One region of the Pseudomonas sp. Z2-11 genome, then DNA from elsewhere that is predicted to be linked to it. Evidence: predicted binding sites of a transcription regulator. Region 1 holds the regulator's gene; each other region holds the start of a gene.
What was found. The regulator sigma-54, encoded in region 1, starts transcription at its own class of promoters, with help from an activator protein. The targets are predictions, from matches to a motif close to ANTGGCATNNANNTTGCTNT.
Positions count from the first base shown of each region.

Region 2: a site for sigma-54 is predicted at 3,080-3,099, ahead of M1E16_RS23305 (pilin). Genes of this name have one in related genera too.
Region 3: a site for sigma-54 is predicted at 6,055-6,074, ahead of glnK (P-II family nitrogen regulator). Genes of this name have one in related genera too.
Region 4: a site for sigma-54 is predicted at 5,974-5,993, ahead of flhA (flagellar biosynthesis protein FlhA). Genes of this name have one in related genera too.

Region 1 covers NZ_CP096395.1:947,168-954,640, forward strand. Annotated here, with positions in the region: gene rapZ (RNase adapter RapZ) at 1-599, opposite strand, end outside; gene ptsN (PTS IIA-like nitrogen regulatory protein PtsN) at 602-1,066, opposite strand; gene hpf (ribosome hibernation-promoting factor, HPF/YfiA family) at 1,079-1,387, opposite strand; gene M1E16_RS04060 (RNA polymerase factor sigma-54) at 1,464-2,957, opposite strand; gene lptB (LPS export ABC transporter ATP-binding protein) at 3,120-3,845, opposite strand; gene lptA (lipopolysaccharide transport periplasmic protein LptA) at 3,845-4,393, opposite strand; gene lptC (LPS export ABC transporter periplasmic protein LptC) at 4,380-4,952, opposite strand; gene M1E16_RS04080 (KdsC family phosphatase) at 4,960-5,484, opposite strand; gene M1E16_RS04085 (KpsF/GutQ family sugar-phosphate isomerase) at 5,485-6,459, opposite strand; gene M1E16_RS04090 (ATP-binding cassette domain-containing protein) at 6,733-7,473, shown strand, end outside.
Region 2 covers NZ_CP096395.1:5,239,391-5,246,863, reverse strand. Annotated here, with positions in the region: gene M1E16_RS23315 (type II secretion system F family protein) at 1-1,217, opposite strand, end outside; gene pilB (type IV-A pilus assembly ATPase PilB) at 1,220-2,920, opposite strand; gene M1E16_RS23305 (pilin) at 3,145-3,588, shown strand; gene M1E16_RS23300 (BON domain-containing protein) at 3,897-4,250, shown strand; gene M1E16_RS23295 (DUF2845 domain-containing protein) at 4,568-4,864, opposite strand; gene M1E16_RS23290 (DUF748 domain-containing protein) at 4,867-7,473, opposite strand, start outside.
Region 3 covers NZ_CP096395.1:5,981,273-5,988,745, reverse strand. Annotated here, with positions in the region: gene M1E16_RS26820 (TolC family protein) at 1-206, opposite strand, end outside; gene M1E16_RS26815 (ABC transporter permease) at 199-1,401, opposite strand; gene M1E16_RS26810 (ABC transporter ATP-binding protein) at 1,394-2,053, opposite strand; gene M1E16_RS26805 (hypothetical protein) at 2,154-2,933, opposite strand; gene M1E16_RS26800 (hypothetical protein) at 3,037-3,468, opposite strand; gene M1E16_RS26795 (hypothetical protein) at 3,868-4,668, opposite strand; gene M1E16_RS26790 (hypothetical protein) at 4,768-5,199, opposite strand; gene M1E16_RS26785 (accessory factor UbiK family protein) at 5,600-5,860, opposite strand; gene glnK (P-II family nitrogen regulator) at 6,276-6,614, shown strand; gene M1E16_RS26775 (ammonium transporter) at 6,649-7,473, shown strand, end outside.
Region 4 covers NZ_CP096395.1:4,434,249-4,441,721, forward strand. Annotated here, with positions in the region: gene M1E16_RS19600 (protein phosphatase CheZ) at 1-179, opposite strand, end outside; gene M1E16_RS19605 (chemotaxis response regulator CheY) at 198-569, opposite strand; gene fliA (RNA polymerase sigma factor FliA) at 737-1,480, opposite strand; gene fleN (flagellar synthesis regulator FleN) at 1,477-2,307, opposite strand; gene flhF (flagellar biosynthesis protein FlhF) at 2,424-3,773, opposite strand; gene flhA (flagellar biosynthesis protein FlhA) at 3,785-5,914, opposite strand; gene flhB (flagellar biosynthesis protein FlhB) at 6,331-7,467, opposite strand; gene fliR (flagellar biosynthetic protein FliR) at 7,471-7,473, opposite strand, start outside.

The sequences.
Region 1 (7,473 bases):
AGTTCAGGTTTCCAGTAAGGGTTGGGCAGGCAGCGGACATCAAACACCAGGTCGGCATCCACCGGCATGCCACGCTTGAAGCCGAACGACTCCACCAGGAACGCCGTACCGGGTTCCGGCTGGTTCAGCAGGCGCAACTTGATGGTGTCGCGCAACTGGTACAGGTTCAGGTTGGTGGTGTTGACCTTCAGGTCCGCCAGGTCGGCAATCGGCCCCAGCAGTTGGCTCTCGTCATGGATCGCTTCCGCGAGGGAGCGGCTGGCGTTGCTCAAGGGGTGGCGTCGGCGGGTTTCCGAAAAGCGCTTGAGCAGGGTTTCTTCGTCAGCGTCCAGGTACAGCACGTCGCATTGGATATGCCGGTTGCGCACTTCCTCGAGCAATTCTGGAAACCGCGACAAATGGCTCGGCAGGTTGCGAGCGTCGATGGACACGGCTACCAGCGGTTGCGCCAGCTCGGTATGGATCAGGGCGCGCTCGGCCAGTTCCGGAAGCAGGCCGGCCGGCAGATTGTCGATGCAATAGTAGCCGCTGTCCTCAAGGACGTTGAGGGCCGTGCTTTTACCGGAGCCGGAGCGGCCACTGACGATAATCATGCGCATGTTTAATGGCCGTTCTGCTCGTCCAGGACTACCTGATACAAGGCTTCGTTGCTCGGGGCGCTGCGCAGTTTTTCGCGTACTTCCTTGCGGTCGAGCATGCTGGCGATCTGACGCAGCAGCTCAAGGTGCGCATCGGTCGCCGCTTCCGGGACCAGCAATACGAACAGCAGGTCGACCGGGGCGCCGTCGATGGCGTCGAAATCGATGGGGGCTTCAAGGTGTAGCAGCGCACTGATCGGCGCGGAACAACCCTTGAGGCGACAATGGGGAATGGCGATGCCGTTGCCAAAACCGGTGGAACCGAGTTTTTCACGGGCAACCAGCGCCTCGAAAACGTCCTGCATTTCCAGATCCGGCACTTCGCGGTGGATCAGGTTGGCGATTTGTTCGAGGGCTTTCTTTTTACTGCCACCCGGCGCGTTCACCTGGGAACGGCCGGGGGTCAGGATGGATTCTAGTCGGATCATGGATTGGGGGGGTTAACGACCGGTTGCGCCCTGGAGGAGGCTCTGGGTCTTTTCCTTATGCTTTTTGAGTTGGCGATCCAGCTTGTCGGTCAGCAGGTCAATCGCGGCATACATGTCTGAATGCTCTGCGTTGGCAACCACTTCTCCGCCGGGGATATGCAGCGTGGCTTCGATTTTCTGCAGCAGCTTCTCGACGTTCATCGTGACTTGCACGTTGGTGATCTTGTCGAAATGCCTTTCCAATCGGTCGAGCTTTTCGCCGATGTAGGTGCGCAGGGGTTCGGTCACTTCCAGTTGGTGTCCACTGATGTTGACTTGCATACAGCTTCTCCTTCGTTGCCAGTGCATAAAGCGGCAGGCAGAAATACCTGCCACTGGAACGCTGTGGCGTGGCCTATTACATCAACCGCTTGCGTTCGCTCGAAGGTGCGATTCCCAGGGATTCGCGGTATTTGGCGACGGTACGGCGGGCCACCTGAATGCCTTGTGCCTCCAGTAAACCAGCGATCTTGCTGTCACTCAACGGCTTTTTCTGATTTTCCGCGGCGACCAGTTTTTTAATGATCGCGCGGATGGCCGTGGACGAGCATTCACCGCCTTCGGAGGTACTGACGTGGCTGGAGAAAAAGTATTTCAATTCATAGATGCCCCTTGGGGTATGCATGAATTTCTGGGTGGTCACCCTTGAAATCGTCGACTCGTGCATGCCCACCGCCTCGGCGATATCGTGCAGGACCAACGGTTTCATCGCTTCGTCGCCATACTCCAGGAAGCCGCGCTGATGCTCGACGATCTGGGTGGCGACTTTCATCAGGGTTTCGTTGCGGCTTTGCAGGCTCTTGATGAACCAGCGCGCCTCCTGTAACTGGTTGCGCATGAAGGTATTGTCGGCGCTGGTGTCGGCGCGCTTCACGAAACCTGCGTATTGGGCATTGACCCGCAGCTTGGGTACCGATTCCTGGTTCAGCTCCACCAGCCAGCGATCATTGTGTTTGCGCACGATCACATCGGGGACGACATACTCGGGCTCGGTGGACTCGATTTGCGAGCCGGGGCGCGGATTCAGGCTTTGCACCAGTTCGATGACCTGGCGCAGCTCATCTTCCTTGAGCTTCATCCGGCGCATCAGCTGGCTGTAGTCGCGGCCGCCCAACAGGTCGATGTAATCGGTTACCAGGCGCTTGGCTTCGGCCAGCCATGGCGTCTTGGCGGGCAGCTGGCGCAATTGCAGCAGCAGACACTCACCGAGGTTGCGAGCGCCGATGCCGGCGGGTTCGAATTGCTGGATGCGGTGCAGCACGGCTTCGATCTCGTCCAGCTCGATATCGAGCTCCGGATCGAAGGCTTCGAGGATCTCTTCGAGGGTCTCGTCCAGGTAGCCCTGGTTGTTGATGCAATCGATCAACGTCACCGCGATCAGCCGATCGGTGTCCGACATCGGCGCCAGGTTCAATTGCCACAGCAGATGGCTCTGCAGGCTTTCACCCGCGGACGTGCGAGTGGTGAAGTCCCACTCGTCGTCATCGCCGCCTGGCAGGCTGCTGGCGCTGGTCTGGTAGACGTCTTCCCATGCCGTGTCTACGGGCAGGTCACTGGGAATGCGTTCGCTCCATTCGCCATCGTCGAGGTTATCTACCGTCGGGGCGGCTTCCTGATAGGACGGTTCCGGGACCTCCGGGGTGGTTTTCTGCTCGACGTTGTCGGCCAATGGGTCGGTGTTGTCGAAGTCGTCGCCTTCTTCCTGGCGTTCGAGCATCGGATTGGACTCCAGGGCCTCCTGGATTTCCTGTTGCAGGTCCAGGGTCGACAATTGGAGTAGGCGGATAGCCTGTTGCAGCTGCGGTGTCATCGTCAGCTGCTGGCCCATTCTCAAGACTAGCGATGGTTTCATGGCTGGGGCTTAACACCTTATTCGCCGGCGCACATGCGCCATCCACTACAGGGCGCCGGAGCGCCAAACTTAAGCAAATTATATGCCTGAAACTGAAGTGTTTGCCTAGGGGGCGATCTCAATTAATTGAGGGCGCCCCGGCATCCGCCAGGCCACCTTTGCTTAAAGGCGGAACTCATGACCCAGATACACTTCCTTGACCAGTTCGTTGGCCAGGATGGTGGCGGAGTCGCCCTCGGCGATCAGCTGGCCATCGTTGACGATGTAGGCGGTTTCGCAGATATCCAGCGTCTCGCGCACGTTGTGGTCGGTGATCAGCACGCCGATCCCTTTGGCCTTGAGGTGATGGATGATCTGCTTGATGTCGCCCACGGAAATCGGGTCCACGCCGGCAAACGGCTCGTCGAGCAGAATGAATTTCGGCGCGGTTGCCAAGGCGCGGGCGATCTCCACGCGGCGACGTTCGCCACCGGACAGGCTCATGCCCAGGTTGTCGCGAATGTGGCTGATATGGAACTCCTGCAGCAGGCTTTCCAACTCCTGGCGACGGCCAGCCTTGTCGAGCTCCTGGCGGGTTTCCAGGATCGCCATGATGTTGTCGGCCACCGACAGCTTGCGAAAGATCGACGCCTCTTGTGGCAGGTAGCCAATGCCAGCCTTTGCCCGGCCATGCATCGGCCGGTGGCTGACGTCCAGATCATCGATCAGTACTCGACCCTGGTCGGCCTGCACCAAGCCGACAATCATGTAGAAGCAGGTGGTCTTGCCCGCGCCGTTGGGGCCGAGCAAGCCTACGATCTGGCCGCTTTCGATGGACAGGCTGACGTCACGCACTACTTGGCGGTTCTTGTAGCTCTTGGCCAGATGCTGAGCTTTCAGAGTTGCCATTACTGGGCCTTCTGCTCGTCGGTTTTCTTCTTCGGCTGGATCACCATGTCGATGCGCGGGCGCGATTCGGTGACCTTGCTGCCAGTGGCGCGACCGGCGCTGGCGAGTTTCTTGTTGGTGTCATAGACGATTTTCTCGCCCTGGGTCACGTTATTGTCCTTGTCGACAACCTTGGCGCGGTCGATCAGCACGACACGGTCCTGGGACGCATGATACTGGATGGTGACGCCATAGCCCTGGACCGGCTTGGTGTCGCCCGCGGTCTGCATCTGCTCGAAGTAGGCCAGGTTGCCCACCGAGGTCACCACGTCGATGTCGCCGGACTGGGTGCGCGTGATGGTCACGGTGTTGCCGGTGACCTTCATCGAGCCCTGGGTGATGATCACGTCGCCTTTGTAGGTGGCGACGCCGTTCTTGTCGTCCAGTTGCGCGTCGTCGGCCTGGATGCGGATAGGCTGGTCGCGGTCGGTGGGGAGGGCCCAGGCGCTCGCGCTTCCCAGTGCTGCGCCCAGACTGAGCAAAATAGGGAGGGTTTTAGCGAGCTTCATACTGTCCTCTTACGTTCGATAGCAGGTGTATCCTGCTTTCCTTCAAATAGGCCTTCATTCCCGTGCCGGTCGACACGCCGCCGGCGCCGTCGATTCTAACGGGTTGCTCGGTCTGCGCATATTGGCGCTGCGGGAAGACTGTCATACGGGTACTGGTAATGATGGTCGTACGGTTCTTCTCATCGGTCCGGGCCACGCGTACCGAGTCGATCAGTTCCACCTCGGTGCCGCCGGGATTGACCTCGGCACGCTCGCTTTGTACGTGCCACGGAAATTCCGTGCCGCGGAACATGTTCAGGTCCGGCTTGGTAACCAGCGTGATGTCGCTGGCCTTCACGTGATCGACCTTGTCCGAGGTCATCTCATACTGCACCTTGCCGTCAGGCAGGTACTGCAAGGTATGCGTGTTGGTCGCGTACCAGTCGATATCGTTCTCCGGCGCCTGGACCGCGGGCTGGTCGAGGAAGCGTTCCGGGCTGATGTTCCAGTAGCCCACCGCCGCGAAGATCGCGGCGATACAGCCGAACACCAGGATGGTGCGAATTTTCTTGCTTAGCATAGGTGGCTCACAGGTACGCGGCGTTGGCCGCTTCGAGGTGGCCCTGGGCACGCAGGATCAGTTCACAAAATTCTCGGGCCGCGCCTTCGCCGCCCCTCGCCGTGGTAACGCCATGGGCGTGCTCGCGTACGAAGGCGGCCGCGTTGGCCACGGCCATGCCCAGGCCGACACGGCGGATCACCGGAAGGTCTGGCAGATCGTCACCAAGGTAGGCGACCTGCTCATAGCTTAGATTGAGTTGGCCGAGGAGTTCGTCCAGCACCACCAATTTGTCTTCGCGGCCCTGATAAAGGTGCGGGATGCCGAGGTTCTTCGCGCGCCGTTCGACCACTGGGGTCTTGCGGCCACTGATGATGGCGGTCTGCACGCCGGTGGCCATCAGCATCTTGATGCCCTGGCCATCAAGGGTGTTGAACGTCTTGAATTCGCTGCCGTCTTCGAGGAAGTACAGGCGGCCATCGGTCAGCACACCATCCACGTCAAACACTGCCAGTTTGATTGCTTTGCCGCGTTGCAACAGGTCTGTGCTCATTTACATGACTCCCGCACGCAGCAAGTCGTGCATATTCAGGGCGCCCACCGGGCGGTCTTCGTCGTCGACCACCACCAGGGCGCTGATCTTGTGGTCTTCCATGATCTTCAAGGCTTCGGCGGCAAGCATTTCGGCCCGGGCCGTCTTGCCGTGGGGGGTCATGACCTCATCGATGGTCGTGCTGTGGATATCGATGGTGCGATCCAGGGTACGACGCAGGTCGCCGTCGGTGAAGATCCCGGCGAGCTTGCCGTCCGTCTCTAGAATAACGGTCATGCCCAGGCCCTTGCGGGTCATCTCCATGAGGGCGTCCTTGAGCAGCGTGCCACGCTGTATCTGCGGCAATGCATCTCCCGCGTGCATCACGTTTTCGACTTTGAGCAGCAGCCGGCGGCCCAGGGCGCCACCGGGGTGGGAGAAAGCGAAATCTTCGGCGGTGAAGCCCCTGGCTTCCAGCAAGGCCACGGCCAGGGCGTCGCCCATGACCAGCGCCGCCGTGGTGGAAGAGGTGGGTGCCAGGTTCAGCGGGCAGGCTTCGTGTTCGACGTGCACGTTGAGGTTCACCTCGGCGGCCTTGGCCAGCGGCGAGTCAGGATTGCCGGTGAGGCTGATCAACTGGATGCCCAGGCGCTTGATCAGCGGCAGCAGGGTGACGATTTCATTGGTGGAGCCGGAGTTCGACAGCGCCAGGATGATGTCGTCCCGAGTGATCATGCCCATGTCGCCATGGCTGGCTTCAGCGGGGTGGACAAAAAACGCCGGGGTGCCGGTGCTGGCCAGGGTCGCGGCAATCTTGTTGCCGATGTGCCCGGATTTACCCATGCCCACCACGACCACGCGGCCCTTGCTGGACAGAATCATCTCGCACGCACGTACGAAATCAGCATCGATATGGGCCAGCAGACCTTGCACGGCTTCGAGTTCGAGGCGGAGGGTACGTTGTGCCGATTGAATCAGTTCGCTGGATTGGCTCATGTCAGAAATCGTATAGCCCGATGAAAAGGCGGCGATTATACCGGCAATGAACGATTCCCTCACGTTAGTTCGTCATGCTTTGTTCAGGCAGCCCCAACGCTTGACATGAAATGTGACGTTTTACCTCAAGCAAGGCTCAACGGGCGGGCGTCGGCCTTGGGCGCTTGGTCGTTGCAGTGATATAGTTCGCCGCCGGTTCGTGTGCCCGGCGTTACCGGCGTTTGTCGGCTGGCCGGGACATCCGAATATGAGGCTGCATCGCAAGGAGTTTAGATGAGTGCCGACAACGCCTACGCGGTCGAGCTGAAGGGGCTGTCCTTCAAGCGAGGGACGCGCAGCATTTTTAATGACATCGATATTCGTATCCCGCGCGGCAAGGTGACCGGCATCATGGGGCCTTCCGGCTGCGGCAAGACCACGCTGCTGCGCCTGATGGGGGCACAATTGCGTCCCAGTGCCGGCGAAGTCTGGGTCAATGGCCAGAATCTTCCAGAATTGTCGCGCAGCGATCTGTTCGATGCGCGCAAGCATATGGGCGTGCTGTTCCAGAGCGGTGCGCTGTTTACCGATCTCGACGTGTTCGAAAACGTGGCGTTTCCCCTGCGGGTCCATACGGAGCTGCCGGAAGAGATGATCCGCGATATTGTCCTGCTCAAATTGCAGGCCGTCGGGCTGCGCGGCGCCCTGGAGCTGATGCCGGACGAACTGTCCGGTGGCATGAAGCGTCGGGTCGCGCTGGCTCGGGCGATTGCCCTCGATCCGCAGATCCTCATGTACGACGAGCCCTTCGTCGGGCAGGACCCTATCGCCATGGGCGTGCTGGTGCGCCTGATCCGCTTGCTCAACGATGCGTTGGGCATCACCAGTATCGTGGTGTCCCACGACCTGGCCGAAACCGCGAGCATTGCCGACTACATCTATGTGGTCGGCGATGGTCAGGTGCTGGGGCAGGGCACGCCCGAGGAGTTGAAGGATTCGGACAACCCGCGTATTCGCCAATTCATGAAAGGTGAT
Region 2 (7,473 bases), 1.9 Mb from region 1:
CAGATCGCAGAGCCGAGTTGGAAGATGGGCATGTACATGGCAACCACCAGGCCGCCGACGACCACCCCCAGGATCACCATGATGAAGGGTTCCATCAGGCTGGTGAGGTTGTCCACCAGATTATCCACTTCGGCCTCATAAAAACTCGCCACTTTGTCGAGCATGTCATCCAGCGCACCGGACTCTTCGCCAATGGCGGTCATCTGGATCGCCAGGTTCGGAAAAATGCCTGAGGTGCGCATGGAGAAATTCAACTGCATGCCGGTCGAGACGTCCTGCTTGATCCGCTGCACGGCACGCTTGAATACCACGTTGCCGGTGGCGCCCGAGACGGAGTCGAGGGCTTCGACCAGCGGCACGCCGGCGGCGAACGTGGTCGAGAGCGTGCGCGCATAACGCGCCACGGCGGACTTGTACATCAAGGTCCCGACCAAGGGCAGCTTGAGCAGCCACTTGTCTCGCCAGTCACGAAACGCCTGGGAGCGCTTGAGGGCATATTTCACCCCGAAAAATCCGCCCACCAGCCCGCCAAGCAGCACCCACCACCAGTCTTGCAGGAATTCCGACAAACCGATGACCATCAGCGTGAAGGCCGGCAATTTTGCGCCAAATCCGGAAAACACCGACTCGAACTGCGGCACGACCTTGATCAGCAGGATGCTGGTGACCACCGCCGCGACGGCGATCACCGCTGCGGGGTAGGTCATGGCTTTCTTGATCTTGGCCTTCAGGGCTTCGCTCTTTTCCTTGTAGGTCGCGACTCGGTCCAGCAGCGTGTCCAGGGCACCGGCCTGCTCACCGGCATCGACCAGGTTGCAGTACAACTCGTCGAAATACTGCGGGCATTTGCGCAGCGAGGCGGCGAAGCTGTTGCCCGCGGCGACTTCCTGCTTCACCTCGTCCACCAGCTTGCGCATGTTGGGGTTGTCAAAGCCTTCGCCAATGATGTCGAATGCCTGCAGCAGAGGAACGCCGGCCTTGAGCATCGTCGCCATCTGGCGGGTGAAGAGCGCGATATCCAGCGGCTTGATGCGTTTGCCCTTGCTGAATATCGAGGTGGATTTCTTGCGTACCTTGCCCGGATTGATCCCTTGCTTACGCAGCTGTGCCTTGACCAATGCCGGGCTCTGGCCGGTCAGTTCGCCGGACATTTTTGTGCCTTTGCGGTCCTTGCCTTCCCACGTGTAGACGTCGGTTTTTGCTGCCTTGACCGCCATGCTCAATCCTTGGTGACCCGGTTGATTTCTTCGAGACTGGTGACGCCTTGCATCACCTTGACCAGCCCCGAGGTGCGCAAGTCATTGAAGCCGTCCTTGCGCATTTGCAGGTCGATTTCCAGGGAGTTGCCTTCGGCCATGATCAGCCGCTGCAGCTCCGGCGTGTTCTTGACCACTTCGTAGACCCCCACGCGACCCTTGTAGCCGTTGTTGCACTGTTCGCAACCGACCGGCTCATAGATCGTGAATGAGCCGATGCGTTCCCGCGGGAAGCCCTCCTTGAGCAGGGTTTCCTCGGGAATCTCGATGGCTCTGCGGCAGTGCATGCACAACTTGCGCGCCAGGCGCTGGGCGATGATCAGGTGCACTGCCGTGGCGATGTTGAAACCGGGGATGCCCATGTTCTGTAGCCGGATCAGGGTTTCGGCAGCGCTGTTGGTGTGCAGCGTGGACAGCACCAAGTGCCCGGTCTGGGCCGCCTTGATGGCGATCTCGGCGGTTTCCAGGTCGCGGATCTCGCCGACCATGATCACGTCCGGGTCCTGGCGCAGAAACGAGCGCAGTGCATGGGCGAAATCCAGCCCCTGGCGCGGATTCACGTTGACCTGGTTGATGCCCTCCATGTTGATTTCCACCGGGTCCTCGGCGGTGGAAATATTGATGTCCACGGTATTGAGGATGTTCAAGCCGGTGTACAGCGACACGGTCTTGCCCGAGCCGGTCGGCCCGGTTACCAGAATCAGCCCCTGGGGTTGCTTGAGGGCCGCCATGTACAGGTCTTTCTGTTCCGGTTCGTAGCCCAGGGCGTCGATGCCCATTTGCGCGCTTGAGGGGTCGAGGATCCGGATCACCACTTTTTCTCCCCAGAGCGTGGGAAGGGTATTGACCCGGAAATCGATGGACTTGGTCTTTGACAGGCGCATCTTCAGCCGACCGTCCTGGGGCTTGCGCCGTTCGGAAATGTCCAGGCTCGCCATCACCTTGAGGCGCGCGGCAATGCGGTTGGCCAGTTGGATGGGCGGCTTTGCGACTTCCCGCAGCATACCGTCGGTGCGCACGCGTACCCGATAGGTCTTTTCATAAGGTTCGAAGTGCAGGTCGGAAGAGCCGCCCTTGATCGCGTCCAGCAACATCTTGTTGACGAAGCGCACCACCGGCGCATCGTCGCCGTCCTGGCCGGCGATGGCATCCTGCTTGCGGTCGTCGATCGACTCGATGTCGAGGCCGTCGAGGTCGACGTCGGCCATGCCTTCCAGGCCCGTGCTGCTGGACTCGAAGAACTTCTCGATGGCATCGCTGAGCTTGTCGTCCTCCACCAGTATGGCTTCGGTGGTCAGGCCGGTGCTGAACTGTATGTCGTTGATGGCCTGGTGATTGGTCGGATCGGAAATGCCCACGTACAGCTTGTTGCCACGCCGCCACAGGGGCAGGGCGTGATGCTGGCGCACGAGTTTCTCGCTGACCAGGCCAGCGGGCTGGTTGTCCTTGTCGAGGCTGTTAAGGTCCAGCAGGGCGATACCAAAATGCTCCGAGGCGATTTCCGCCACCTGGCGGCTCTGGACGAGTTTGTTCTGCACCAGATAGCTGACCATAGGCGTGCGATTGCGCTGCGCCTGTTGATAGGCCTGCTGTGCGCTTTGTTCAGTGATCAGTTCGGCCAGCACCAGTTGCTTGGCCAGGCCGCTGAGGGCGATTTCATTCATGGGAATACCGGTGGCGGACTGTTCATGATTTATAGCCTAGTCAAGCATCGGTGCCTCACCAGCGAGCAGAGGTGACAAAAAGCGTCAGATAGTGCGGTTGTTGGGGTAGGAAGTTGCTCGTATGTCGCTGGAAAAGCTTCGGCTGGCGGGGCCGCGGCGGTTGGCATGTGCCGTGCAATGCTCGTTTCATCGCATGAGATCCGACTCATGCAAGGGAGATGACTATGAACAGGCAAAAGGGTTTCACCTTGATCGAGCTGCTGATTGTGGTGGCGATCATCGGCATCCTGGCGACGTTTGCGTTGCCGCAATATTCGAAGTATCAGGCGCGGGCGAAGGCGACGGCGGGGTTGGCGGAAGTGTCGGCATTGAAGGTGCCGTTTGAGGATGTCATGAATCAGGGGACCAGCCCAACCCTTGATAATGTTGGCGGCACGACGCCTACCAGCAACTGCACCATGAGCGTCTCCGGTACCGCATCAGTCGGAACGGGCACAATTGCCTGTACATTGTTGAATGCACCAGCTCCTGTTCTTGGCAAAACAATTACTCTGTCCCGGTCCGCGCAAGGCGTCTGGACCTGCGGCTCTACTGCTGCTCAAGAGTTTCTCCCAGCAGGCTGTACTGGTGGGGCTGCTGCTGCTCCCGCTGCAGGAGCAGGTGGTTGAGGGTTGAGCGAGACCTATCCAAGCCCCGCACTCGCGGGGCTTTTTCGCAAATTGGGCCGGGAAAATTCGACCCGCAGATAAAAACTCAGAAATTCATATGCTTAGCACCCTGTCAAAACCCGCAACTTGCATGTACCAAATCATCCGGTCATGCAAATTGCATGATTGTGAAAAATGCCGCTTCGCTTAACTATATGAATTAAAAGGGAAATCTGATTGTTTCAAAACTGGCACAGCCTTCGCACTACTCCTGACAACCTGCCGCGATGCACTTTCGGCAGTTTCTGAGAAAAACAGGAGTTACTCGTATGAAGAAGTTCGCTATCACTGCCGCTGCTGCCACTGCACTGACCCTGACCATGGCTAACGCATTTGCCGAGACCACTCAAGCGACTCAGGCACCGATGATGCTGGCTGCTGGCGAAGTGACAGAGGCTAAGGAAGACGTTTCCGACACCTGGATCACCACCAAGGTCAAAGCTGACCTGGTTACCGAGAAAGGCATTCCAGGCTCCGACATCAAGGTTGAAACCAACAAGGGCGTTGTGTCCCTGTCTTCGATGACCAAGGTCACTGAGTCACAAAAAGACACCGCTGTGGCAATCACCAAGAAAATCAAAGGCGTCAAAGCCGTATCGGCTGACGGCCTGAAAGCCGAGTAAGGCCAGGCTTCTCGCCTGAACGGGAGAAGGCACGGCACGCGGGCTGAGATATACGTATGCCGTTGCTTTGGAGTTCATGCGAAAGGCCACAGGGACGTGGCCATTACAGGCCCCCGGCATTCGTGCCGGGGGCCTGTTCTATTCTGGGGAGGATAACCTGGTGTACGGCCTGGAAACCGGGTTGTTCTTTTCGCGAGCAGGCTCGCTCCCACACTGGACCGAGTTTCTTCAGGCAGAAATGCAGTCAAATGTGGGAGCGAGCCTGCTCGCGAAGGCGTCGGCGCTATGCATGGGAAATGCCTGTCCCAGAGGCACAATCACCGCCCACGCTTGCTGGTGATCTCCACCAGCCGATTCCCCACGAAGCGCAAATATTGGTACATGCCGTTGTTGGGCCCGTAGGTCCATTCCTCTACCGGGTACTCTTCCCGGCGATTGGCGCTGCGTTGGTAGCCCAGGTCATCACGCGCCGTGGGCTCGCCACACTTCTGCCGCACCTCGCTGGAGCGATCACCGACGCTGATCAATTGGCTGCCGCAGCGCAGGGTCTCGGCGGCTGATGCATGGCCGGTCGCAAGCAGCAGGACCAGGCCGATTCCAGACAGACACTTCATTTTCATTCGGCATCCAGATGCATAGGAGTAATGACGCTACCGTCGCTTTCGGCCTGACCGAGGCTGGCGTCGATGAAGTACACGCGGTCATCGGCCAGCTTGCCCTTGTCCACCAGGAAGTCCTTGATGCTGCTGGCCCGTTCCTGTCCCAGTTCGCGCAACAGCAGATCACTGCCGCTCCAGAACTTGATGACCCCTTCACGGAGTTTTTCGATGCGGGCCTGTTTATCCAGTTGCGTCCATTCGACCGGTGGTTGAGTCTTCAGGCGAGTGCGATAGATGCCTTCAAGCAGCGGGGCTTTTTCGTCTTCCGGTACTTCCAGCAACGAAGCTTTCGCCGGGACCTTGTCGCCCCTGCGCTGCAGCATCTTGTAGTAGTTGTACTGGTATTCGCGTTCCAGGCGCTGGGCGGCGAGCAGCGGGCCGTCGCTGCTTTCGGCGGCGGTGCCTTCGATCTCCAGCTTCAACTCTGGCCGTTTGCCCAGGGCTTCGGACAACTTGAGCAAGGCGTTTTCGTTTTCCTTGCTGAGGTCACTGGAGCCCGGTGCGAACGCCACGCTGCCCAGGTCTTCCGAGCCGCCGCCGGCCACCAGCCCGCCGATCAGCTTGAACGGCGCTTGTGCCGCGCGGACCACCAGGTTGCGCAAGGTTTGCCAGACAATCGGCATGACGCTGAACTGCGGGTCGTTGAGGTTGCCGGAAACCGGCAGCTCGATGGAGATCCTGCCCTCGGAATCTTTCAGCAAGGCGACGGCGAGCTTGAGCGGCAGGCTCACGGCGTCCGGGCTGTCGACCTTTTCCCCTAGCTGCAACTGTTCGACCACGACTTTGTTGTCGGCCTGGAGCTGGCCCTTGGTGATCCGGTAATGCAGGTCGAGATTGAGCCGTCCCTTGCGGATGCGATAGCCGGCGAACTTGCCGGAGTACGGCGTCAGGGTGGTCAGCTCGACCCGTTTGAAACTGGTGGCGATATCGAGGCTGGCCATCGGGTCGAAGGGGTTGACCGCGCCCTTGATCGTGACAGGCGCGTAGCGGTCGACCTTGCCTTTCACATCGACGGTGGCGGGCTTGGCCTGGCGGCTGTCGATGGTGCCGATCTCGCCGTTGAGCTGCTGGACGGCTGTGGCGAAGTTCGGCGTCAGGCTGAAGTCGGCGAAATTGGCCGAGCCGTCATTGATGGCGATTCCGCCGACGTGGATGCCCAGCGGTTTTTCCTTGGCTGCCGGTTTGGCTGCGGTGTTTCTGGCCGGGGCGTCGGCAGGTTGTGGAATCAGCAGGTCGTCGACGTTAGTGGTGCGATCGTCGTTGATCATGAAGCGTGCATAGGGCTGGAACAGGTTGACCTTGTCGATCGACAGGCTGTCGCCATGCTGGTAATTGAGGCCCTGGAGTTCCAGGCGCTGCCATTTGAGGAAGTCACGGGTCTTGAGCGTGTCGAGGGTATGCAACTGATCGACCTGGGCGCGGCCGGTCACGGCGAACGCCAGCGGTTCGGTACTTTTCAGGTCTACCGCCAGGTCGCTGCCGAGCATCCCGGAGCGTAGCTCCAGGCGGATGAACGGGTTGATGTAGGCCTGGGCGACCCGCAGGTCGATGTCCTGGGTCTTGACGTTGAGCTTCGCGGTAACCGGGTTCAGATTGACCTCGCCATCGGCGAGCAGCTTGCCTTGTTTGCCCAGCCCGGTGTCCAGCTTGAGTTTGAAAGGCGAGCCGTTGAGTGTGTCGTAGTTCTGCAGGTCGAGGTTCAGCGGGCCGAGGTCCAGCGCCACGGCCGGCTGCGCCTGGCGGTCGGCCAGGTGTATCTGGTAATCGCGCAGTTGCACGTCCTTCAGCATCACCTGCCAAGGCTTGATCGGTGTTGTCGGCTCAGGCTTGGGCGAGTCGGCGGCTGCCGGGGCCGAGGCCGGTTCGGCCTTGACCTTGGGTTTGGCTGCCTGGCTGGCGAAGAGCTTCTGCCAGTCCAACTGCCCGTCGGCTTCCCGAGCGGCCCAGGTCTCGAGTTTGTGGCTGCGGATCTTGCCCACGATGACCTGCTGCTTGCCCAGGTCCAGCGAGGTTTCGCTGACGTCCAGGCGCTCCAGCCTTGCCAGCGGACGGCCGTCGGGCGCCTTGATGGCGAAGGGCGCGACGCTGACCGACGCGTTATTGAGCAGCAGTTCCGTGCCCTTGGCGAGGTTGAGCTTGTACTCGGTGCTGAGGTTCAGCACGCCGTTTTCCAGAACGAGCGGCACTGCGTCTCGCACGTAGGGCCACCAGGCTTTCATCTGGCCCCCGGTCACCTTGAGCGTGCCCTCGGAGGCGATCGGCGCGAGGCTGAAATTACCGGTCCAGTCGATCTGCCCACCCTCGGGACCAACGGCCACCAGGGTCATGTCGGCGCTGTCGTCGGGCAGGGTGCTGAGGTTCTTCAGCTCGAAGTCGAGGGCGTCATACAGGAACTCGATGGGTTCGCTGGGGCGCAGGTCCTGGAAGTGCACGTAGCCGCTGGCCAGTTTGATCCGCTCGACTCGCAAGGGAAACGGCTTGGCGTCGGGATCCGCCGGAGTCGGTTCGCTGGGCGGCAGCTTGAACAGGCCCAGCAGATTCAGCTGGCCGTCCTTGGCGAACGC
Region 3 (7,473 bases), 1.2 Mb from region 1:
CTGCGAATGGCGCGGTTGTCGCGCAGTCCCAGGTAGATCGCATCGCTGAGGGTCAGCTCGATGCCGTAGGCATTGAGCGAGGCGCTGGCGACAGCCGCGGAGGGAGTGCCCGGCCGAGTCGCCTGTGACGGTGACAGCGCTGTATCTGCCAGCACCGCCCCACTGGGCGGCGTCAGCAGCAAGGCAACCGCCCAGGCTTTAATCATCACGCAGCGCCTGCACCGGCTGCAGGCGCGCGGCGGACAGCGCCGGGCTCAGGCCAAAGAGCAACCCCGTGAGCAGCGCACCGCCCATGCCCAGCGGCAGTGAAAGGGGCGAGAGCGTGAAATCCATCCAGCCTGACAGCAAGACGAACAACCAGCCGGTTGCCACTCCGAGCAGAGCACCGGTGGACGCTCCGGCGACTGTCAGCACCATGGCCTCCAGCAGAAACAGCCAGGCGATGTCCCGCGGGCGAGCACCCAGTGCCATGCGGACACCGATTTCGCCGCGGCGTTCGGCGACGTTCATCAACATGATGTTCATCACGCCGACGCCACCGACCAAGAGCGAAATTCCCCCCAACCCTGCCAACAACCAGGAGAACAACTGCGATTGTTGGGCGAGACCGTCGAGTAACCGCTGCGGGACCTGCACGTCGATCTCCCGACCGGGCAAGGATGTCAGCAGGTAGTCATGCAGTTTCTGGGCTAGGGTTTGTGAGTCCGCGCCTTCGTTGCTGCGCACCAGCACAGTGCCGATTTGCGGTGCGGAAACGAGGCGGCGCATGCCCTCGATCGGCACCAGGATGCTGTCATCGATGGGCAACGGCAGCAGGGGATTTTGACCATGGCTGTGGAGTATGCCGATCACCTGGAACAGATAGCCGGCCAGTTGCAACGTATCACCCGGCGCGACGGGGGCGTGCTGGGCGGCCAAGGTTGCGCCGAGCACTGCATGGGTGCTCTGGGCATCGTAGCGGCTGAGGAATCGTCCTTGCTCCGGCTGCAGGCCAAGCACCGAGGCTATTTCCGGGTCGACCCCGGCCAGCAGGGTATTGAGCGGTCGCCCATGCATGCTTGCGTGCACTGAGGCCAGGTTCAGAGCGCTGACCGCCAGCACCTCAGGTAACGCCTCGCGAAGGGCCTGGTTATCGAGATTGGTCGGGGCATGCCCCGACACTCCCTTGTTCGAGGCCGGCTTCACGTCGGCGACCAGCAGGTCGCTGCCCATCGCCTGGAATACCTCCATGCTCCGGGCTTGGGCGTTGTGGCCAATGTTCAGCAGCGCAACTACCGCCGCGCAGCCAACCGCGATACCCAGCAATGCCAGCAAGGCTCGTCGTCCCAGGCGGCGCAGGCTGTCGAGGGCCTCGGTCAGCAGTTGCCAGGGCAACGGTCCGTAGCGAGTCGACTCAGTCATGAGGCATTTCCCACAGGCGGCCCTCGCTGATCCGCAGGCAGCGCTGCATGCGCTTGGCGATGTCCGGGTCGTGGGTGACGACTATCAGGGTGACGCCCCGCTCCCGATTGAGCGCCAGCAGCAGTTCGATGACCTCGCTGGCGGTCTGGCTGTCGAGATTGCCGGTGGGTTCGTCGGCCAGCAGCAAGGCCGGTTCTCCCACCAGCGCTCGCGCGATGGCCACGCGCTGGCGTTGGCCTCCGGACAACTGTGCCGGGCGATGATGCAGGCGTTCGCCCAGACCGAGCTGCAATAGCTGGCGCCGCGCGGCTGCCTGGGCAGCCTGGCGAGATATGCCGCGGTAGAGCAGCGCCAGCGCGACATTGTCCAGGGCGTCCAGGCGTGGCAGCAGGTTGAAGCTCTGAAAGACGAAGCCGATGTGTCGGTTGCGCATCATCGCGCGAGCGTCAGCGCTTGCCTGGGTCATGTCGCGGCCAGCCAGGTAGACCTGCCCGGTCGAAGGTTGGTCAAGCAGGCCGATCAAGCCGAGCAGGGTACTTTTGCCGGATCCCGAGGCGCCGATAATGGCGCAGCTCTGTCCTGCATTGATGGTCAGCGACACATCGCGCAGGGTGGCGCGTGCGGTCGCGTCGATGCCATGGATATGGCTCATGCTTTGTACGCGGATCAGTTCGGGAGGGAGATTTTCAGGCATTCGTTTTCCGTCCTGAGCGAGCCCCTTTCATGGAAAGGGGTTTAGGGTCGAAGCCTGCTCAGGCGTCTGTCGCGGGCGTTTCGGGTTTGTCTTTCTGCTGCTGCGCCAGCATCAGCTCAAGCAACGATTGCCATGGGGGCATTCCGTCGTCGCTGCCGCTTAACCTCCGCGCTTTGGCCAATTCGGCACTCTTGATCTGTTGAGTAAAGTCGGCTTCGTAATCGCCGAGCATCTGAGCTTCCTGAATGGGGGGCAGGCTTTTGTAGTAATTGAGAACATCCCTGATGGTTTCCGGGGTTTTATCCTCATCCATCAGCTTATTGGTGACTGTGAAGGTCCAGGCGCCGTGCGCGTCGCTATAGGTTTCCCATGCCACTCTGCGTTCATTGTGAGTAAAGTCACCGCTGTCGTCATAGATGATCAGCGTCAGTTGCTCGATGGAAAGGTTCGCGAACGGGTTGCCGCCTTTCTTGTTGAGGAAGTTCGTTGCCTGCTGTGCCTGATCCAGGCGCTGCGGATCGTCCGAGGGCGGCACTTCGGCGTCGCGGATTTCCTTGTTTTTCGCGACATAGGGGATGAAGAAATCTTGCGTGGCTCGCCGGGCAATGTCCGCCAAGCCTGCACGATCATTGCTGGCGTCCCGCTCCGCAGCGCGTGCTGCTGCGTCGCTGAGCAGCTGTGCCATCGGCGAGAGTCGGGTGGTGGTATTGCCGCTCAAGGCGCCGGGTTGCACCTCGCTCCTCGGGCTGGCGCCGACCTTGTCGGTCGGCTCTAGCGGGCTTGCGGTGGCTTTCAGGTTCGTTGCGTAGTGCAGGCGTGCGCCGTTGATACCATCCATTGTTTTGCCTCCATCTCTAAGCTGCGGTGCGCTGTAAGTGCACCGCATTCGATCAGGCCAGGACTGCCTCGGATTTACCCTCCAAGGCAAACCTGGCCGGCTTTTACTGGATCGTGAACTCAATGTTCCACGAGTGATCGGACGCGTTTATTGCGGTAATCGTCGCATTGCAGCGGACTCGGCCGGTAGCCTGCGCGTCCTTGGTCCATTTAGGCAGCTTGGGGTTGATGTAGAAGGTGCTGAACACGCAAGTTTTGCCGTCGGCGCCATAGCGGACGACCGCAGTGGCAATCGCAGGGTTGCGCTGGTCTCGCACTTCGAAAGTGATGGCTTGCTGCGGATTGATCGTATCCGCAGGCTTGGGTGTCGCATTCGCGTGGGTGAGGGCTTCGTTGTTGCCCTGGAACGAATACTTGACCGTCGCGCTGCCAAGATTCTTGACGGTAACCCGTATCGTTGGACCTGCTTGCGCCGCACCAGCGACGAGCAGGGAGCAGACGGCCAAAGCCGCGACGCTGCGTTTTTTCAATTGCATGCCGTTTTACCTGTTTGACATGTTCGTATGTCGCACGACGGACAGCCGTCCGCCTTGCCCGGTTTACAGCCTTGATGCTGGCTGCATGTCCATTCCGGTTACTTCGCATCGACCCCTTTGGTTGAAAGGGCCCGACTTGCGCAAAGTCCAGCTCGTTAGCGCATTCCATTACGAAGATTTAGCGGCGAGCGGCAAGGAAGCTTTAATCGGTTTCTGGATAATTTGCGCCTGATCGATACATTTAGGCGGTTTTTGTAGGATTTTTCCTGCCTGTATAGGAAATCCAGCATGAGCCATATCCATGGCACTGACACAAACGCTCCGGAGGGAGGTGTTCAGGCATTCCTTTTCCATCCTGAGCGAGCCCCCTTTCGTGGAAGGGGGACGGTTGATGCCTGCTCAAGCTTCTGTCGCGGGCGTTTCGGGTTTGTCTTTCTGCTGCTGCGCCAGCATCAGCTCAAGCAACGATTGCCATGGGGGCATTCCGTCGTCGCTGCCGCTTATCTTCCGCGCCTTGGCAAGTTCGGCGCTCTTGATCATTTGGTTGTAATCGGCTTCGTAGTCGCCGAAGACTTGTGCCTCCATGATGGGCGGCAGGTTCTTGTAATGATTGAGAGTGTCCTGGAAGTGCTGCGGGGACACATACCCATTGCGCTCTTGCTCCCCGATGCTCTTATAAAACACTGACTTGGCCCATGCGGATTCCAAATCATGGGCCGCGCTCCAAGCGGCCCTGCGTTCATTGACGGTAAAGTCACCACTGTCGTCGTAGACGATCAACGTCAGTTGCTCGAGGGACAGATCCTGAAAAGGGTTGGCGCCCTTGTTGTTGAGGTGGTTCGTCGCCTGTTGAGCCTGTTCCAGCCGCTGCGGATCGTCCGACGCCGGCACCTCGGCGTCGTTAACTTGCTTGTTTCTTTGGAAGACAGGGCTGTAAATGTCTTGCGTGACTCGCTTGGCAATGTACGCCAAGCCAGTACGGTCATTGCTGGCGTCCCGTTCTGCTGCACGTGCTGCCGCGTCGCTGAGCATCTGCGCCAGCGGCGAGAGTTGGGCGGTATCGGTATTGTCTTTCAGGGCGCTGGGTTGCACCTCGGTCGTCGGACCGGGGCCGGCTTTGTGGTCGGTAGGTTTCATGAGGCTTGAGGTGGTTTTCAAGGTTGTTGCGTAGGGCGTACGTGCGCGGTTGATACCATCCATTGTTTTATCTCCGTAGCTCAACTGCAGTGCGGTTTGTGCGCTGCGTTTGATAAGGCCAGGGCCGCCTCGTATGGCCGCCCTGGACACACCTGGCGGGGTTTACCTGATCGTGAATTCGGTGGTCCACGAATGGTCGGACGCGCTTACCGAAGTAATTGCCGCCGTGCAGCGAGCTCCGTTGCTGCTCTGCGCATCTTTCGTCCATTTAGGTATCTTGGGGTTGCTGTAAAAGGTACTGAACACGCAAGTTTTGCCGTCGACGCTATAGCGGATGACCGCGGTGGCAATGGCAGGGTTGCGTTGATCTCGCACCTCAAAGGAGCTGGACTGCTGCGGTTTGATCGTATCCTCGGGCTTGGGTTGTGCATTGGCGTTGGTGAGGGCTTCGTTATTGCCGATGACCGAGTACTTGGCCTCTACATTGCCGAGGTTCTTGACGGTTACCCGGATCAATGGACCTGCTTGCGCCGCACCAGCGACGAGCAGGGAGCAGACGGCCAAAGCCGCGACGCTGCGTTTTTTCAATTGCATGCCGTTTTACCTGTTTGACATGTACGTATGTCGCACGACGGACAGCCGTCCGCCTTGCCCGGTTTGCAGCCTTGATGCTGGCTGCACGTCCATTCCGGTTACTTCGCGTCGACCCCATTCGTTGAAAGTCCGACTTGCGCAAAGTCCAGCTCGTTGGCGCATTCCATTACGAAGATTTAGCGGCGAATGCCAGGGAAGCTTTAACGGGATTTTGGATAAAGTTAGCGTATTCGACGAATTTAGGAGGCTTTTGTAGGATTTTTCGCGAAGATGGCCGTCGCGGCTGATGCGCCGAACTCATCCGGAAGAGAAAGGGCGAGAGAAAGTTTCCCGCTATCGGGATGGCCGCAAGTAAAAAACCAAAAATCGCGGCCTTGGGTAATGCCTTCAGAAGTGCGCGTTATTCCGCAGGTGGATTCAGCCGCGCCTCCAACTCCGTCACCTTCGCCTCCAGGCTTTCCAGCCGCGCCCGAGTTCGGGCCAGCACCACCATCTGGCTGTCGAATTCTTCCCGGCTGACCAGGTCCAGCTTGCTGAACCCGCTTTGCAATAAAGCCTTGAACTGGCTTTCGATTTCGCCTTTGGGCAGGGGGGTGTCGCCGCTCAACAGGCGGGAGGCGTGGCCGCTCAGGGCGTCGAGGAGATCTTTGGGGGCAAGCATGGCAGGTGTCCTGGAAACGATGGCGGGCAGTGTATCACGCAGGGTCTATAGTCAATTTGCCAGGCGCGGATGCACGCTTTTCGCGCACTGTGCCGGGCGTCACCGCACCGTTGTTGTGCGTATCGCTCCGGTTCGTGGCGCGTGCCGGGCGGGCGCGGTGGTCAAGGGGGTTGAAATCCGGGGGGTTGGGCACAGATGGCAAGCTTTCTGCTTAGTGGCTGATGACCCATGCACTGATGCAGTCGCTGTGACGAATGCAGTGCAGCAGGCGGAGCGGGGAGTTTCGTCAGGAGTAGTCAGCTGGCGCCAGTCGGGCAACTTCGGCCGACGACGCGTTACAAAGCCAGGCACTGCGCTTAGACTTGAGTCGGGTTTGTTTTCCTGGGGCAAGTCCACCAATTCGGGAGAGAGTTTCATGAAGCTAGTCACTGCCATCATCAAGCCGTTCAAGTTGGACGACGTGCGCGAGTCGCTGTCCGAAATCGGCGTGCAGGGCATTACCGTCACTGAAGTCAAAGGCTTCGGTCGGCAGAAAGGCCACACCGAGCTGTACCGCGGCGCGGAATACGTGGTCGATTTCCTGCCCAAGGTGAAGATCGACGTTGCCATCGACGACAAGGATCTTGATCGGGTCATCGAGGCGATTACCAAGGCCGCCAACACCGGCAAGATTGGTGACGGAAAGATCTTTGTGGTCAATCTGGAACAGGCTATCCGCATCCGTACCGGCGAAACCGATACCGACGCTATCTAAGCCGCCAAACCCCAACGCCCCAGGAGAAAACAATATGACTCTGCGTAAATTCGCAGGGCTAGGAGCCCTGTTGTCCTTCGTAATGCCTGGCCTGGCCATGGCAGAAGAAGCGGCAGCCCCAGTCCTCAATTCCGGCGACACCGCCTGGATGCTGACGGCCACGATTCTTGTTCTGTTCATGACCATTCCCGGCCTTGCGCTGTTCTACGGCGGCATGGTTCGGTCGAAAAACATTCTTTCCGTGATGATGCAGTGCTTCGCCATTACTGGTCTGATCAGCGTGTTGTGGGTCATCTATGGCTACAGCATCGCGTTCGACACTACCGGCATGGAGCAGGGCGTCGTCAACTTCAACTCCTTCGTCGGTGGCCTGGGCAAAGCGTTCCTGGCGGGCGTCACCCCGGCCAGCATCACCGGCCCGGCGGCGTTGTTCCCTGAAGCAGTCTTCATTACCTTCCAGATGACCTTCGCGATCATCACCCCGGCCCTGATCGTCGGCGCGTTCGCCGAGCGGATGAAGTTCTCCGCCATGCTGATCTTCATGGGCGTGTGGTTCACCCTGGTGTATGCGCCGATTGCGCACATGGTCTGGTCCGGCAACGGCGGCCTGATGTGGGACTGGGGTGTACTGGACTTCGCCGGTGGCACCGTGGTGCACATCAACGCCGGTATCGCAGGCCTGGTGGCGTGCCTGGTGCTGGGCAAGCGCAAAGGCTTCCCGACCACGCCGATGGCGCCGCACAACCTGGGTTACACCCTGATGGGCGCGGCCATGTTGTGGGTGGGCTGGTTCGGTTTCAACGCCGGTTCCGCCGTCGCGGCCAACGGCACCGCCGGCATGGCGATGCTGGTCACCCAG
Region 4 (7,473 bases), 2.7 Mb from region 1:
TGCAGTTCACGGGTGAGCTTGCCGACTTCCTGGTACAGACCGCGGTCACGGGTCTGGTTGAGCTCATGAATCATTTGAACCGCGTCACCGAAGCGGCCCTTTTCAAGGCTGTCGACCAGTTCGCGGGCATGTTTTTTCAGGGTCGATTCGAAATCGCCCATTGAAGATTCGTTGTCCATAGCTCCCCCGTGGCGCCGTTAACCGATGCGTTCGAAGATTTTTTCGATCTTCTCTTTCAACGCCTGGGCCGTGAAGGGTTTGACCACATAGCCGTTTACACCGGCCTGGGCCGCTTCGATGATCTGCTCGCGCTTGGCTTCGGCGGTGACCATCAGCACCGGCAGGTGCTTGAGTTTTTCATCGGCGCGCACGTGGCGCAGCAAGTCGATACCGGTCATGCCGGGCATGTTCCAGTCAGTCACCAGAAAGTCGATGCTCCCGCTGTTGAGGACTGGAATGGCAGTGGTGCCATCGTCAGCCTCGACCGTGTTGGTGAACCCGAGGTCACGCAACAGGTTTTTTATGATCCGCCGCATCGTTGAGAAGTCATCAACGATGAGGATTTTCATGTTCTTGTCCAATTCGACCTCCAAGCAGTCTTAAACGCGCCCAGCACCTGGACGCGCCATTTCAATCAATCCGGCACAACACTCGACAACTGTATGGAGTCCCACGGATGGAGACTGGCCCGGCACATGCCATGCCAGCCCCGCTCGCAGCGTCCCCACACTGCCTGTCAGCGCGCTCGCCACTCCCCCAAACGCCCCCGCAAGCGGGCCGCGCACTGGCTGTGTAACTGGCTGACCCGCGATTCGCTGACCCCCAGGACCTCACCGATTTCCTTGAGGTTCAGCTCTTCGTCGTAGTACAGCGCCAAGACCAGTCGCTCACGCTCCGGCAAATTGGCAATCGCATCCGCCAGCGCGCTCTGGAAACGTTCGTCTTCCAGGTCACGCGACGGCTCCATGTGAGCACTCGCATTGTCCTCGTGCAGCCCTTCGTGCTCGCCGTCCTGCAAAAGGTCGTCGAAACTGAACAGGCGGCTGCCCAAGGTATCGTTCAAAATCCCGTAATAATCATCGAGACTCAACTGGAGTTCGGCCGCAACTTCGTGATCTTTAGCGTCACGCCCGGTTTTAGCTTCAATCGCACGGATCGCGTCACTGACCATACGGGTATTGCGGTGCACCGAACGCGGCGCCCAGTCGCCCTTGCGGACTTCATCGAGCATCGCTCCGCGAATCCGGATACCGGCATACGTCTCGAAACTGGCGCCCTTGCTCGCGTCGTATTTGTTCGACACTTCGAGCAGGCCGATCATACCCGCCTGGATCAAGTCTTCGACCTGAACACTGGCCGGCAAGCGTGCCAGCAAGTGATAGGCGATGCGCTTGACCAACGGCGCATAACGCTCGATCAGTTCGTACTGGGCGTCCCGTGCCGATTTTTTGTAGAGATGGTTGTAACCGCTGGCTGTCATAACACGGGCCCTGCCGTTTGTTGCACGAGACGCTCGACGAAAAATTCCAGATGCCCGCGAGGGTTGGCCGGCAGCGGCCAGGTATCGACCTTCTGGGCGATAGCCTTGAACGCCAGCGCGCATTTGGAACGTGGAAAAGCTTCATAGACGGCACGTTGCTTCTGGACAGCCTTGCGTACGCTTTCGTCGTAAGGCACTGCGCCGACATATTGTAGGGCGACGTCCAGGAAGCGATCCGTGACCTTCGTCAACTTGGCGAACAGGTTGCGTCCTTCCTGCGGACTCTGGGCCATGTTGGCCAGGACGCGGAAGCGGTTCATGCCATAGTCGCGGTTGAGCAGTTTGATCAGGGCGTAGGCATCGGTGATGGAGGTCGGTTCGTCGCAGACCACCAGCAGGACCTCCTGGGCGGCGCGGACAAAACTGACCACCGAGTCACCGATACCGGCGGCCGTGTCGATCACCAGCACATCGAGGTTGTCGCCGATGTCGCTGAAAGCCTGGATCAGGCCGGCGTGCTGCGCCGGGGTCAGGTGAACCATGCTCTGGGTACCGGAGGCGGCCGGCACGATGCGAATCCCGCCAGGTCCCTGCAGGAGCACGTCGCGCAGTTCGCAGCGGCCCTCGATCACGTCCGCCAGCGTGCGCTTGGGGGTGAGCCCCAGCAGCACGTCGACGTTCGCCAGGCCCAGGTCGGCGTCCAGCAGCATGACCCGTCGGCCAAGCTCTGCCAGAGCCAGGGACAAGTTCACTGACACGTTAGTCTTCCCGACGCCACCTTTGCCGCCGGTCACCGCGATCACCTGTACGGGATGCATGCTGCCCATGTTCGTTCTTTACCTTGTCTTACTTAGACGGAGGCCACATTACTGGCTGCGCGTTCGCATACGGAACAATGCATGGCAGACCATCGATGTAGGTACAAAAAATATTCATGATTACCTCAGCCGACCTGCTTGGTCGGGCTGTGGTAGATGTCAGCGAACATGTCAGCCATGGCTTCGTCGCTGGGTTCTTCCTGCATTTGCACACTCACGGCACGACTGACCAGTTGATGACGGCGCGGCAGATGCAAATCATCCGGGATCCGCGGCCCGTCGGTCAGGTAGGCCACCGGTAGTTCATGACCGATCGCCAGGCTCAACACCTCGCCCAGGCTTGCCGTTTCGTCCAGCTTGGTCAGGATGCAACCGGCCAGCCCGCAGCGTTTGTAGCTGTGGTATGCGGCGGTTAGAACCTGTTTCTGGCTGGTGGTTGCCAACACGAGATAATTTTTTGACTTGATGCCACGCCCGGCCAGGCTTTCCAGCTGCATGCGCAGGGCCGGATCGCTGGCTTGCAGGCCGGCGGTGTCGATCAGCACGACGCGCTTGCGCAGCAGTGGTTCCAGCGCCTGGGCCAGCGATTGGCCCGGATCAACATGGGTCACCGACACGTTGAGGATCCGGCCCAGGGTCTTGAGTTGCTCCTGGGCGCCGATGCGGAAACTGTCCATGCTCACCAGGGCGATACTCTGGGCGCCGTATTTGAGTACATAACGGGCGGCGAGCTTGGCCAGGGTGGTGGTCTTGCCCATGCCGGCCGGGCCGACCATGGCAATCACCCCGCCCTCTTCCAGCGGCTCGACTTCCGGCGTGGCGATCATCCGCGCCAGGTGCGCCAACAGCATGCGCCAAGCCTGGCGAGGTTCTTCGATATCGTTGACCAGTGCCAGCAGGTCGCGGGACAACGGGCCGGACAAGCCGATGCGTTGCAGGCGACGCCACAGGTTGGCCTGGGCCGGACGGCTGCCTTGCAGCTGGTTCCAGGCCAACGAGCCAAGCTGGACTTCCATCAGCTCACGCAGGCTGTTGAGTTCAAAGCGCATCGAGTCCAGGGCACGTGGGTCGACACCCGCGGCTGGCGCGGCTGGCGCCGGTGCCGGACGACGCGGCTCGGCCTGGGCTGGCTCGATCAGCGGTTCGGCAGCGGTCAGCGGCAGGCCGGCCGTCAGTGGCTGGCCGGCGAACAATTGACGATTGGTCCCCGCGCTGCCTTCGCCTTCGCTGCTGCGCAGGCTCAGTTCGGCCTGGGCGCTGGCGATGCGCGACTGGGTCTTGCGCAGCTCATCCTCAAGCTCCATGTTCGGAACCCGCGGGGCCAGCGCCGACAATTTGTAATCCAGGGCAGCCGTCAGCTCGACACCGCCGGCGATCCGGCGATTACCGATGATGGCTGCTTCAGCGCCCAGCTCGTCACGTACCAGCTTCATGGCCTGACGCATATCGGCGGCAAAAAAACGCTTCACTTGCATAAACCACTACCTCAGCCGTTGGGCCCTACTGTCGCAACGATGGTCACTTGCTTGTTGTCCGGTATTTCCTGGTACGCCAGCACATGCAGCCCCGGGACCGCGAGGCGACCGAACCGCGAGAGCATCGCGCGAATCGGACCGGCCACCAGCAGGATCACCGGTTGGCCTTGCATCTCTTGCCGCTGGGCTGCTTCGATCAACGAACGCTGCAGCTTCTCGGCCATGCTTGGCTCCAGCAGAACACCCTCTTCCGAGCCTTGTCCTGCCTTCTGCAGACTATTGAGCAATATCTGTTCCAACCTTGGCTCCAGAGTGATCACAGGCAGCTCAGACTCAGTGCCTACAATGCTTTGGACGATTGCGCGGGATACGCCGACCCGCACCGCAGCGACCAACGCGGCGGTATCTTGACTCTTCGAAGCGTTGTTGGCGATGGCTTCGGCGATACTGCGAATGTCGCGCACCGGGACCTGTTCGGCCAACAGCGCCTGCAACACCTTGAGCAACTGCGACAGCGACACCACGCCCGGCACCAGCTCCTCGGCCAGTTTTGGCGAGCCTTTGGCCAGTACTTGCAGCAATTGCTGGACTTCCTCGTGGCCGATCAGCTCGCTGGAGTGCTTATACAAAATCTGGTTCAAGTGGGTCGCCACCACGGTGCTGGCGTCTACCACGGTATAACCGAGCGATTGCGCCTGGGCCCGCTGGCTGATTTCGATCCACACCGCTTCCAGGCCGAAAGCCGGATCCTTGGCGGTAATACCGTTGAGCGAACCGTAGACCTGTCCTGGGTTGATCGCCAGCTCGCGGTCAGGATAGATCTCGGCTTCGGCCAGGATCACGCCCATGAGCGTCAGGCGATAGGCGCTTGGGGCCAGATCGAGGTTGTCGCGGATATGCACGGTGGGCATCAGGAAGCCCAGGTCCTGGGACAGCTTCTTGCGCACGCCCTTGATCCGGGCCAGCAGTTGACCACCCTGGTTGCGGTCGACCAGTGGGATCAGGCGGTAGCCGACTTCCAGGCCGATCATGTCGATCGGCGTCACATCGTCCCAACCCAACTCCTTGGTTTCCATGGCCCGCGCCGGCGATGGCAGCAGTTCCTGCTGACGCTTGACCTCTTCCAGCGCCTGGACCTTTTGCCCGTTCTGCTTTTTCCAGAACAGGTAGGCGCCACCGGCAGCCAGGGCAGCCATGCTCAGGAACGACACGTGGGGCATGCCCGGCACGATACCCATCACCGCCATCAGGCCGGCCGCCACGGCCAGGGCCTTGGGCGAAGCGAACATCTGGCGATTGATCTGCTTGCCCATGTCTTCGGAGCCCGAAGCACGGGTCACCATGATCGCGGCAGCTGTGGATAACAACAGTGATGGCAATTGCGCCACCAAACCGTCACCGATGGTCAGCAAGGCGTAAACCCTGCCAGCATCACCGAACGTCATACCATGCTGGAAGATACCGACGGCCATCCCGCCGATGAGGTTGATGAACAGGATCAGCAGGCCGGCGATGGCGTCGCCACGCACGAACTTGCTCGCACCGTCCATGGAACCGTAGAACTCGGCCTCCTGAGCCACGTCAAGACGACGAGCCTTGGCCTGGTTCTGATCGATCAGGCCGGCGTTGAGGTCGGCGTCGATCGCCATCTGCTTGCCGGGCATCGCATCGAGGGTGAAACGCGCGCTCACCTCGGAAATCCGCCCGGCACCCTTGGTCACCACAACGAAGTTGATGATCATCAGGATGGCGAAAACCACGATACCGACCACGTAGTTACCGCCGATCACCACTTCACCGAAGGCCTGGATCACCTTACCGGCGGCAGCGTGGCCGTCCTGGCCGTGGAGCATGACCACGCGAGTGGACGCCACGTTCAGCGCCAGGCGCATCAGCGTGGCGACCAGCAGGATGGTTGGAAACACCGCGAAATCCAGCGGCCGCAGAGCGTATACGCAGACCAGCAGTACCACGATGGACAGCGCAATGTTGAACGTGAAGAACACGTCGAGCAGGAACGGCGGTATCGGCAGCATCATCATGGCGAGCATGACCAGCAGCAACAGCGGCACACCCAGATTCCCCCGGCTGAGGTCGGCTACGTTGCTGCGTGCGGTGCTGAATAACTGAGAGCGATCCACCAATATTCCCCGTTCCTGTGAAGCAAACTTTTGACGCCCGGAGGGGGCGCAGACGGGGTATTGCAAGAAGCTTTCCAACTTTTGCAAAAGCTTGAAATAGAAAGGCCGAAGCGACTTCAACCCTGTGGGAGCGAGCCTGCTCGCGAATGCGGTTTGTCAGTCGGCGCCTGTATCGACTGGATCACCGCAATCGCGAGCAGGCTCGCTCCCACAGGGTGATGCGGTTCACTTGAGAAGAAGGGTACCCGTGGCGAGGGAGCTTGCTCCCGCTCGGCTGCGAAGCAGTCGCAAACCGGCGGGTGCGGCGTGTCTGATGCCCCGCATCTGGCGGGTTTTGGGGCCGCTTCGCGGCCCAGCGGGAGCAAGCTCCCTCGCCACGGGTTTGTCGATGCCCTAAGGGAATAGCATCGGCTGAATCAGGAGTCACGCCGCAAATCCGGCGGGATCGGCAGGTCCTTGAGCGGTTCGGGACGCTTGCCCTTGCCGGCGCGGTGCTGGCGGATCTGGTAGACGTAGGCCAGCACCTGGGCCACAGCCAGGTACAGACCTCCGGGAATTTCCTGATCGAGTTCGGTGGAGTAGTAGATCGAGCGCGCCAGCGCCGGCGATTCGAGCAGCATCACTTCGTTGGCAACGGCGATTTCGCGGATTTTCAACGCCAGGAAATCACTACCCTTGGCCAGCAGCACCGGCGCATTGCCTTTTTCAGGATCGTATTTGAGCGCCACCGCATAGTGGGTCGGGTTGGTAATGACCACGTCGGCGTCGGGAATCGCCGCCATCATGCGCCGCTGGGAGACCTCGCGCTGCAATTGGCGAATCCGCTGCTTGACCTCCGGCTTGCCCTCCGAGTCCTTGTGCTCGTCGCGCACTTCCTGCTTGGTCATCATCAGCTTCTGCTTGCTCTGATAGAGCTGGATCGGCACATCGATGGCAGCGATCAGGATCAGGCCGCAAGACATCCACAACGTGCTCCATCCCACCAGCTGCACGCTATGAATGATGGCCTGTTCCAGCGGTTGATGGGCGATGCGCAGCAGATCGTCGATGTCGCCCTCCAGCACCACCAACGCGACGGACAGGACCAGCAGGAACTTGCCAAAAGCCTTGAGCAGCTCCACCAGCGCCGTGGTGGAAAACATGCGCTTGATGCCGGCGGCCGGGTTCATCCGACTGAACTTGGGTGCCAGGCTGCCGGCGGCGAAGAGCCATCCACCCAGGGAAATCGGGCCGATGAATGCCGCCAACAATAAAAAAATCAGCACGGGCTGAATCGCCAGAAGCGCGATCTTGCCCGAATGCAGCAGGTACTGCGTCATGGCGCCAGGGGTCAGCAATACTTCCCGAGGCAAGGAAAAATTCAGGCGCATGATTTCCAGCAGTTCCAGCGCCAGCCCGCCGCCATAGATCAGTAAGCCGCCAGCGCCGGCAAGCATGATCGCCAGGGTGTTGAGCTCCTTGGAGCGGGCGATCTCGCCTTTCTCGCGGGACTCCCTGGTGCGTTTCTCCGTGGGGTCTTCTGTCTTGTCCTGACCGCTTTCGCTCTCAGCCATGGTTCA